Linked DNA regions of Hydrogenovibrio crunogenus. The protein of the gene in region 2 interacts with the protein of the main gene of each other region in a pairwise test. Links are inferred from orthologs where the notes say so. Each region holds a gene or a part of one and is shown on either strand. Other genes may lie near its edges.

Region 1 (3,057 bases), 690 kb from region 2 along the record:
ACTCGCAAAGTTAACGGAGCGGGTTCATTGTTAGCCGACAAAATCTGCTCCCAATGGTCAGGGTAGGCGTTGCGAATGGTTTTGGTAAACCATTGTGGGTGTGAATAACGATAAGCCGGTTTTTTATCGACTTCTTCGCAAATGCTGTCTTTGTCCCGAAGAAAAGTTCTTAATACTCCGTTGATGAGACCTCTTGCCCAAGGCTTTTTCAGTGACTTGGTAAGATTAACAGTTTCAGAAACCGCTGCATGCTCCGGGGTATCCATATACAGAATTTGATAGAGTCCTAACAAGATAAGCTGATTAACATCTTCATCCTTGGCCTTTAACGGTTTTTTTAATAAATGGCTTCGAATGGCTTCCAACCGGTCTTGCCAACGTAGCGTACCCAACACCAAGTTTTGAGTAAAAGCGCGTTCTCGTCGATCGCTGAATTGCGCTAAGCCTTCAGCTAACGATTGGCTTAAAGAACGGCCATGTTCAATGACGGTTAAGCAAATTTTTAAAGCGATATAACGACTGTTAACGGCCATGGTTTATCCTAATGTTTGGCCAATCAGCTGACGCGCTTGCGCAAAGTCATAAGCGGGCATGGCTTTTTTACCTGAAGGTTGCACTTGTTTAATCAATAATGACCCTTTGCCAGTGGCGACTTCCATCCCTGCTTTGCTGACAGAAACGACCAGACCTGGTGATTTTTGGGTTGAAGCATCGCCGATTTCAGCTTGCCAGATACGCAAAGGTTGGCCTTGGTATTGCGTAAACGCAACCGGCCAAGGATTAAAGGCTTGTACTTGACGAGCTAAAGTCTGTGCGGAGGCCTGCCAATCAATCTCGGCCTCCGCTTTATTGAGCTTTTCAGCATAGGTGACTTGGCTTTCATCTTGTTGGACAGGAGACAGGTTGCCGGCTTGTAGGTCATTCAATGTTGTCATCAGTGCGTCACATCCTAGCGCACTTAAACGATCATGTAAGGTTTGTGCGGTATCTTCGGGCATGATGGGGGTTTTTAAGATGGTGAGCATATCTCCAGTATCCAGTCCCACATCCATTTGCATAATGGTCACACCCGTTTCAGCGTCCCCCATTTGAATTGCACGCTGAATGGGGGCCGCACCCCGCCATCGAGGTAAAATCGAGGCGTGAATGTTTAAACAGCCATATTTAGGCATGTCTAAAACGGCTTTGGGAAGTATTAGGCCATACGCCACCACAATCATCACATCGGCCTGAAGCGCTTCTAATTCCGCTTGCGCTTCAGGCGTTTTGAGTGACATAGGTTGGTAAACAGGAATGCCGTGCTCTAACGCGGTCTGTTTCACGGGGCTGGCAGTGAGTTTCCGACCTCGTCCTGCCGGTCGGTCGGGTTGGGTGTAAACCGCCACCACTTCATGCTCGGAGTCAATCAAGGTTTTAAGGGGGGGCACCGAAAAGTCCGGCGTGCCGGCGAAAATGATTCTAAGGGGCTGTGTCATGAGTTTGCTTGTACTGCCATTTCTTTTTTAAATTTTTGAATCGCCCGGGTTCGCTTTAATCCAGAAAGATGATCAATAAACAATTTGCCGTTTAAATGATCAATTTCATGTTGAATGCATACCGCTAACAGTTCGTTGGCTTCGAATTCGATCGTTTTGCCATCTCGATCCATGCCACGAACCAGTATGTCTGAGGGTCGGTCGACTTTTGCATAAATCCCCGGGATAGAAAGACAGCCTTCCTCCCAAGTGATTTTGCCTGCGGTTTTGACGATTTCCGGGTTCAATAAAGCAATGGGTTCGTCTTTGGTTTCAGAGATGTCAACCACAATCAAGCGTTGCTGTACGGCTACTTGAGGCGCGGCTAAGCCGATTCCCGGTGCATCATACATGGTGTAAAACATCTCATCTATGAGCTTGTCCAGTTCGTCTGTCATTTCAGGAACGGGCTTGCAAACCTCTCTTAATCCTTCATCAGGGTAGAGAACAATATCGAGTTTATCCATAATACAAGGTATACTTTTTTAACGTTTTGAATGAATGACCCTAAATTATAGCGGATTGAGTCACCTATGTCTGATTTAGACAACTTGCATGACTGGCTTTTATTACACTTTGCGCGCGTCAATGCAAAGCAATTGCCTCAAATTACATCTTATTTCGGCAGTATCTCACAAGCGATGGCTGCCTCGCAAGCGAGTTGGCAATCGAGTCAATTATTAACGCCTAAACAGCTTGAGCGTTTGTTCGACCCTGGCAATGACGTTCTTATCTCTGAGGCTGTTACTTGGTCACATCAGCCGGAACAAACCATTTTGACGTTAGAAGATGCGAGCTACCCTGAGTTACTGAAACGTATTTCAGACCCACCGATTTTGCTTTATGTCAGAGGGGATGTCAGTTTGCTCTCCGAACCTCAATTGGCGATTGTCGGCAGTCGGAATGCTTCTAAACAGGGACGCTTAACGGCCATGGACTTTGCACAGTATCTGGCCAGTGTCGGGTTAACAATCACCAGTGGGTTGGCGTCGGGTATTGATAAAGCGGCTCATGACGGTGCTTTGCAAGCAGAGGCTTCAAACTCGGACGGGATGCAAGGCACAACGGTCGCGGTGGTTGCAACCGGGCTCGATCGGGTTTACCCAGCAGCAAACCGAGAACTTGCACGTCAAATTGCCCAAAATGGCGCACTTGTATCAGAATACCCTCTGGGCACCAAACCCATGGCCCATTTTTTTCCACAACGTAACCGTATTATTTCCGGACTCAGCGTCGGCACTTTGGTCGTCGAAGCGGCATTGAAAAGTGGGTCGCTGATTACCGCTAGAACCGCTGTTGAACAAGATCGGGAAGTGTTCGCCGTGCCGGGTTCTATTAATAATCCCCAGGCAAAAGGATGTCACCAGTTGATTCGACAAGGAGCAAAATTGGTGGAATCAGGACAAGACATTTTGGAAGAACTATCCGCCATTTTACAATTATCCTTAAATGCTCCCTCTAATGCGCAAGAGGCACCGTATAACGAAAAAAATAAAGAGGAAGAACCGGGGAATCTTTTGCGTTATATTGAATTTGATCCTAT
Region 2 (3,260 bases):
TCCGGATTCACAAACAGCGCAGTCGTAGTAACAAAAGCCGGCAGTTTTTCAAAAACCGCCCAGGCCTGGTCAATTGTCACGACTCTAGGACTTTTGTCATAAAAGACGAACCCCAGTGCGTCAGCCCCTGCCTGAACGGCAGTTGTCGCATCCGTTATGTTCGTAATGCCGCAAATTTTAACACGCGTTCTATTTTGCATCATCTAACTCTTTTTAGGCTTGCCAAAGCAGCTCATCCAAAACAACCTGAGGGAGCTGGAACGATTCCGGATACAAAGCATTCACAAAATACAAACCCTCCGCTGGCGCTGTCATACCGGCCTGAGTTCGATCTTGTTTTTTTAACAATTCCAACACCCACTCGACCGGTTTCTCCAACCGCCCTACTTCCATCAAGGTACCGACAATGTTTCGAACCATATGATGTAAAAAAGCATTGGCTTGAATATCAACAAAGACAAAATTGCCTTGACGTGAAACCTGCAAAGACTGCACATTACGATTGGCGTGAGAGGCTTGGCAACCTGAGGCACGGAAAGATGAAAAATCATTTTCACCTAATAACCCCTGAGCGGCAATGTGCATTTTTTCCACATCTAAGGGACGATTCTCCCAGGTCACACGATTGGCTAAAATGGCAGAATGAACAGGACGGTTAAAGATGACATACCGGTATTGTCGAGCAATAGCAGAAAAACGTGCATGAAAGTCTTCAGGCATCATTTTCACCCAGGTTACCCGAATATCACTGGGTAACCGGGTATTAACGCCTTGAATCCAAGCTTTATCCGGCCGATTAACAGCCGTTTCAAAATGCGCAACCTGACCGATTGCATGCACCCCCGTATCTGTTCGACCTGCACAATTCAAACCAATCGGTTCATCGGCGATATAAGATAATGCCTTTTCAAGTTGCTGCTGAACAGAATCACAATGTTTCTGATGCTGCCAACCACAATAGGCGGTGCCTTGGTATTCAATACCAATCGCCAATAAAGCCATGTCTATTAGATATGATCTTTGATCAACAGCTCAGCAATTTGAACTGTATTTGTAGCGGCACCCTTACGGACATTATCCGCCACAACCCATAGATTCAAACCTTTCTCAAAAGAAATGTCTTCACGCACACGTCCAACATAAACTGGGTTCGTATCCGCAGCATCAGTAACAGCTGTCGGGTATCCGCCATCAACATGCTCATCAATAAGAACGATTCCGTCAGATTTTTTGAACAGCTCTTTCGCTTGCTCTGCTGTGATTTTTTCTTTTGTTTCTAAATGGATGGCTTCGCTGTGACCGAAAAATACCGGGACACGCACAGCCGTTGGGTTAACAAGAATCGATTCATCTTCCATGATCTTTTTCGTTTCCCAAACCATTTTCATTTCTTCTTTTGTGTAACCATTATCTTGGAACACATCGATTTGAGGAATACAGTTAAAGGCAATCTGCTTAGGATAAACTTTTGCCTCAACCGGCTTCATATTCAACAAATTAGCTGTTTGTGTTGCCAATTCATCAATCGCTTCTTTACCGGAGCCAGAAACTGCTTGATACGTTGATACATTGATACGCTCAATCCCGACAGCATCATAAATAGGTTTTAACGCAACCATCATCTGAATGGTTGAACAGTTAGGGTTGGCAATAATGCCTCGATTTTTATACCCAGCAACCGCATCAGGGTTGACTTCTGGGACCACTAAGGGAATGTCTTCGTCGTAACGAAATTCCGAGGTATTATCGACAACAATACATCCTGCCGCCGCAGCTTTTGGCGCATATTCTCTAGAAACACTGGCACCTGGTGAGAACAATCCGATTTGGGCTTTTGAAAAATCAAACGTTGCCAAGTCCTGAATCTCAACCCAACCGCCATTAAATTCCAGCTTTTTACCTGCAGAACGACTACTGGCCAGCGGATATAAATTACGAACTGGGAAATTACGCTCTTCAAGTACTTTTAAAATTGTTTCACCTACGGCACCCGTTGCACCTACAACGGCAATATCATACTGCTTTGTCATATTTTTCCCTTTACTTGCTTTTTACTGCTTCGGCTTCAGAGGGTTGTAGATCATCCATTATGGAAGCTTGATTTTTAATCATTTCAACAACCGATCTTGCCTGATTCTCTAATTTTTGTTTTTCATTTTCCGGAAAGCTGACAATCAACCCGCCTTCTGTCAGCTCACGGCTTTCACCAATGAACTTACCACCGGACTCAATCATCATCTCTCCACAAACCACTTCGCCCAAGAGCTTGCCTGTGGCAAGGATATCAATACTTTCACACGCCACCTTGCCTTCCAAAGTACCGCTGACAACAATGGTCTTTGCTTTAATCAGTCCAGTAACGATTCCTTCATCACCGATAGAAACATCGTAGTCCGTTTCAACGACACCATCAATATGGCCATCGATATGCAGAGCACCATCTAGGTCTTTAATTTCACCATTTATTTTACATCCCGCAGCAATAATTGTTTTTCCACCTGCTGGACGCGATTTTGAACCACCTGACTTAAAGATCCCCATGGCACACCTTTTACCTTTTTAAATATTTCATCATAATGTTTTAAATCCCAGTTAATAAATGGCACTGGATTCAGTTTACGCTGCACAAAACTCACCTCATAATGCAAGTGAGGTCCTGAAGACAATCCGGAAGAACCAATTTCACCAATAAGCTCTCCTTTTTTAACCACCTGACCGGTTTTCACATGCAATTTACTCATGTGTCCGTATAGTGTCTTAAACCCATTATCGTGGGAAATGATAATCAAACGCCCATAACCACTTCTTTTATGGTAGCCTGCGTATTCAATCGTGCCGCTAGCCGTGGCAATAACACCATCACCACGCTTACCACGATAATCAATTCCCCGATGAAATTCCTTCGTCCCCTTAACTGGGTGAATCCGCCAGCCAAAACTACTGCTCACACCTTGATATTTTTTAACAGGTCGTCCACTGGGTATGTCTTCCAACATGATTTGTTTTTCAAGCGTTGTCAGCTGAACAATCTTTACACGATCTGTTAACAGTTCGTCTTCATCCGGTTTGACCCCAATCAAATCTTCCAACCCCTGCAAGGTTTGATCTAAAAACTGGATTTGTTTCGATTTATTATCCAACTGACTTTGAAGCTTGCGCTTTTCCGCTTCCAAAGTCATGTACGAGTGTTTACTTTTCTCTAATACAGCCTGGTAACTGGCTTCAGCAACCTGTCGTTTATCTTGAATATCGATAATTTC

The links.
Region 1: the proteins of GHNINEIG_RS04280 (region 2) and def interact in binary tests that used the Escherichia coli proteins (3 or more experiments, as listed by UniProt). The link is inferred for Hydrogenovibrio crunogenus from one-to-one orthologs.

What each region holds. Positions count from the first base shown.
Region 1 is NZ_CP032096.1:209,700-212,756, forward strand. Bases 227-2,954 are described here. They hold def (peptide deformylase), read right to left. Parts: upstream 1,982-2,954; coding sequence 1,472-1,981; downstream 227-1,471. Other genes in these bases: rsmB (16S rRNA (cytosine(967)-C(5))-methyltransferase RsmB), read right to left, coding at 227-533; fmt (methionyl-tRNA formyltransferase), read right to left, coding at 537-1,475; dprA (DNA-processing protein DprA), read left to right, coding at 2,048-2,954. Outside these bases: more of rsmB, read right to left, coding at 1-226; more of dprA, read left to right, coding at 2,955-3,057. UniProt on the Escherichia coli protein: Removes the formyl group from the N-terminal Met of newly synthesized proteins. Requires at least a dipeptide for an efficient rate of reaction. N-terminal L-methionine is a prerequisite for activity but the enzyme has broad specificity at other positions.
Region 2 is NZ_CP032096.1:904,246-907,505, reverse strand. The notes cover bases 20-2,950. They hold GHNINEIG_RS04280 (aspartate-semialdehyde dehydrogenase), read right to left. Parts: upstream 2,031-2,950; coding sequence 1,008-2,030; downstream 20-1,007. Other genes in these bases: GHNINEIG_RS04270 (M23 family metallopeptidase), read right to left, coding at 2,463-2,950; GHNINEIG_RS04275 (bactofilin family protein), read right to left, coding at 2,041-2,541; truA (tRNA pseudouridine(38-40) synthase TruA), read right to left, coding at 214-1,002; GHNINEIG_RS04290 (phosphoribosylanthranilate isomerase), read right to left, coding at 20-203. In the rest of the region: more of GHNINEIG_RS04290, read right to left, coding at 1-19; more of GHNINEIG_RS04270, read right to left, coding at 2,951-3,260.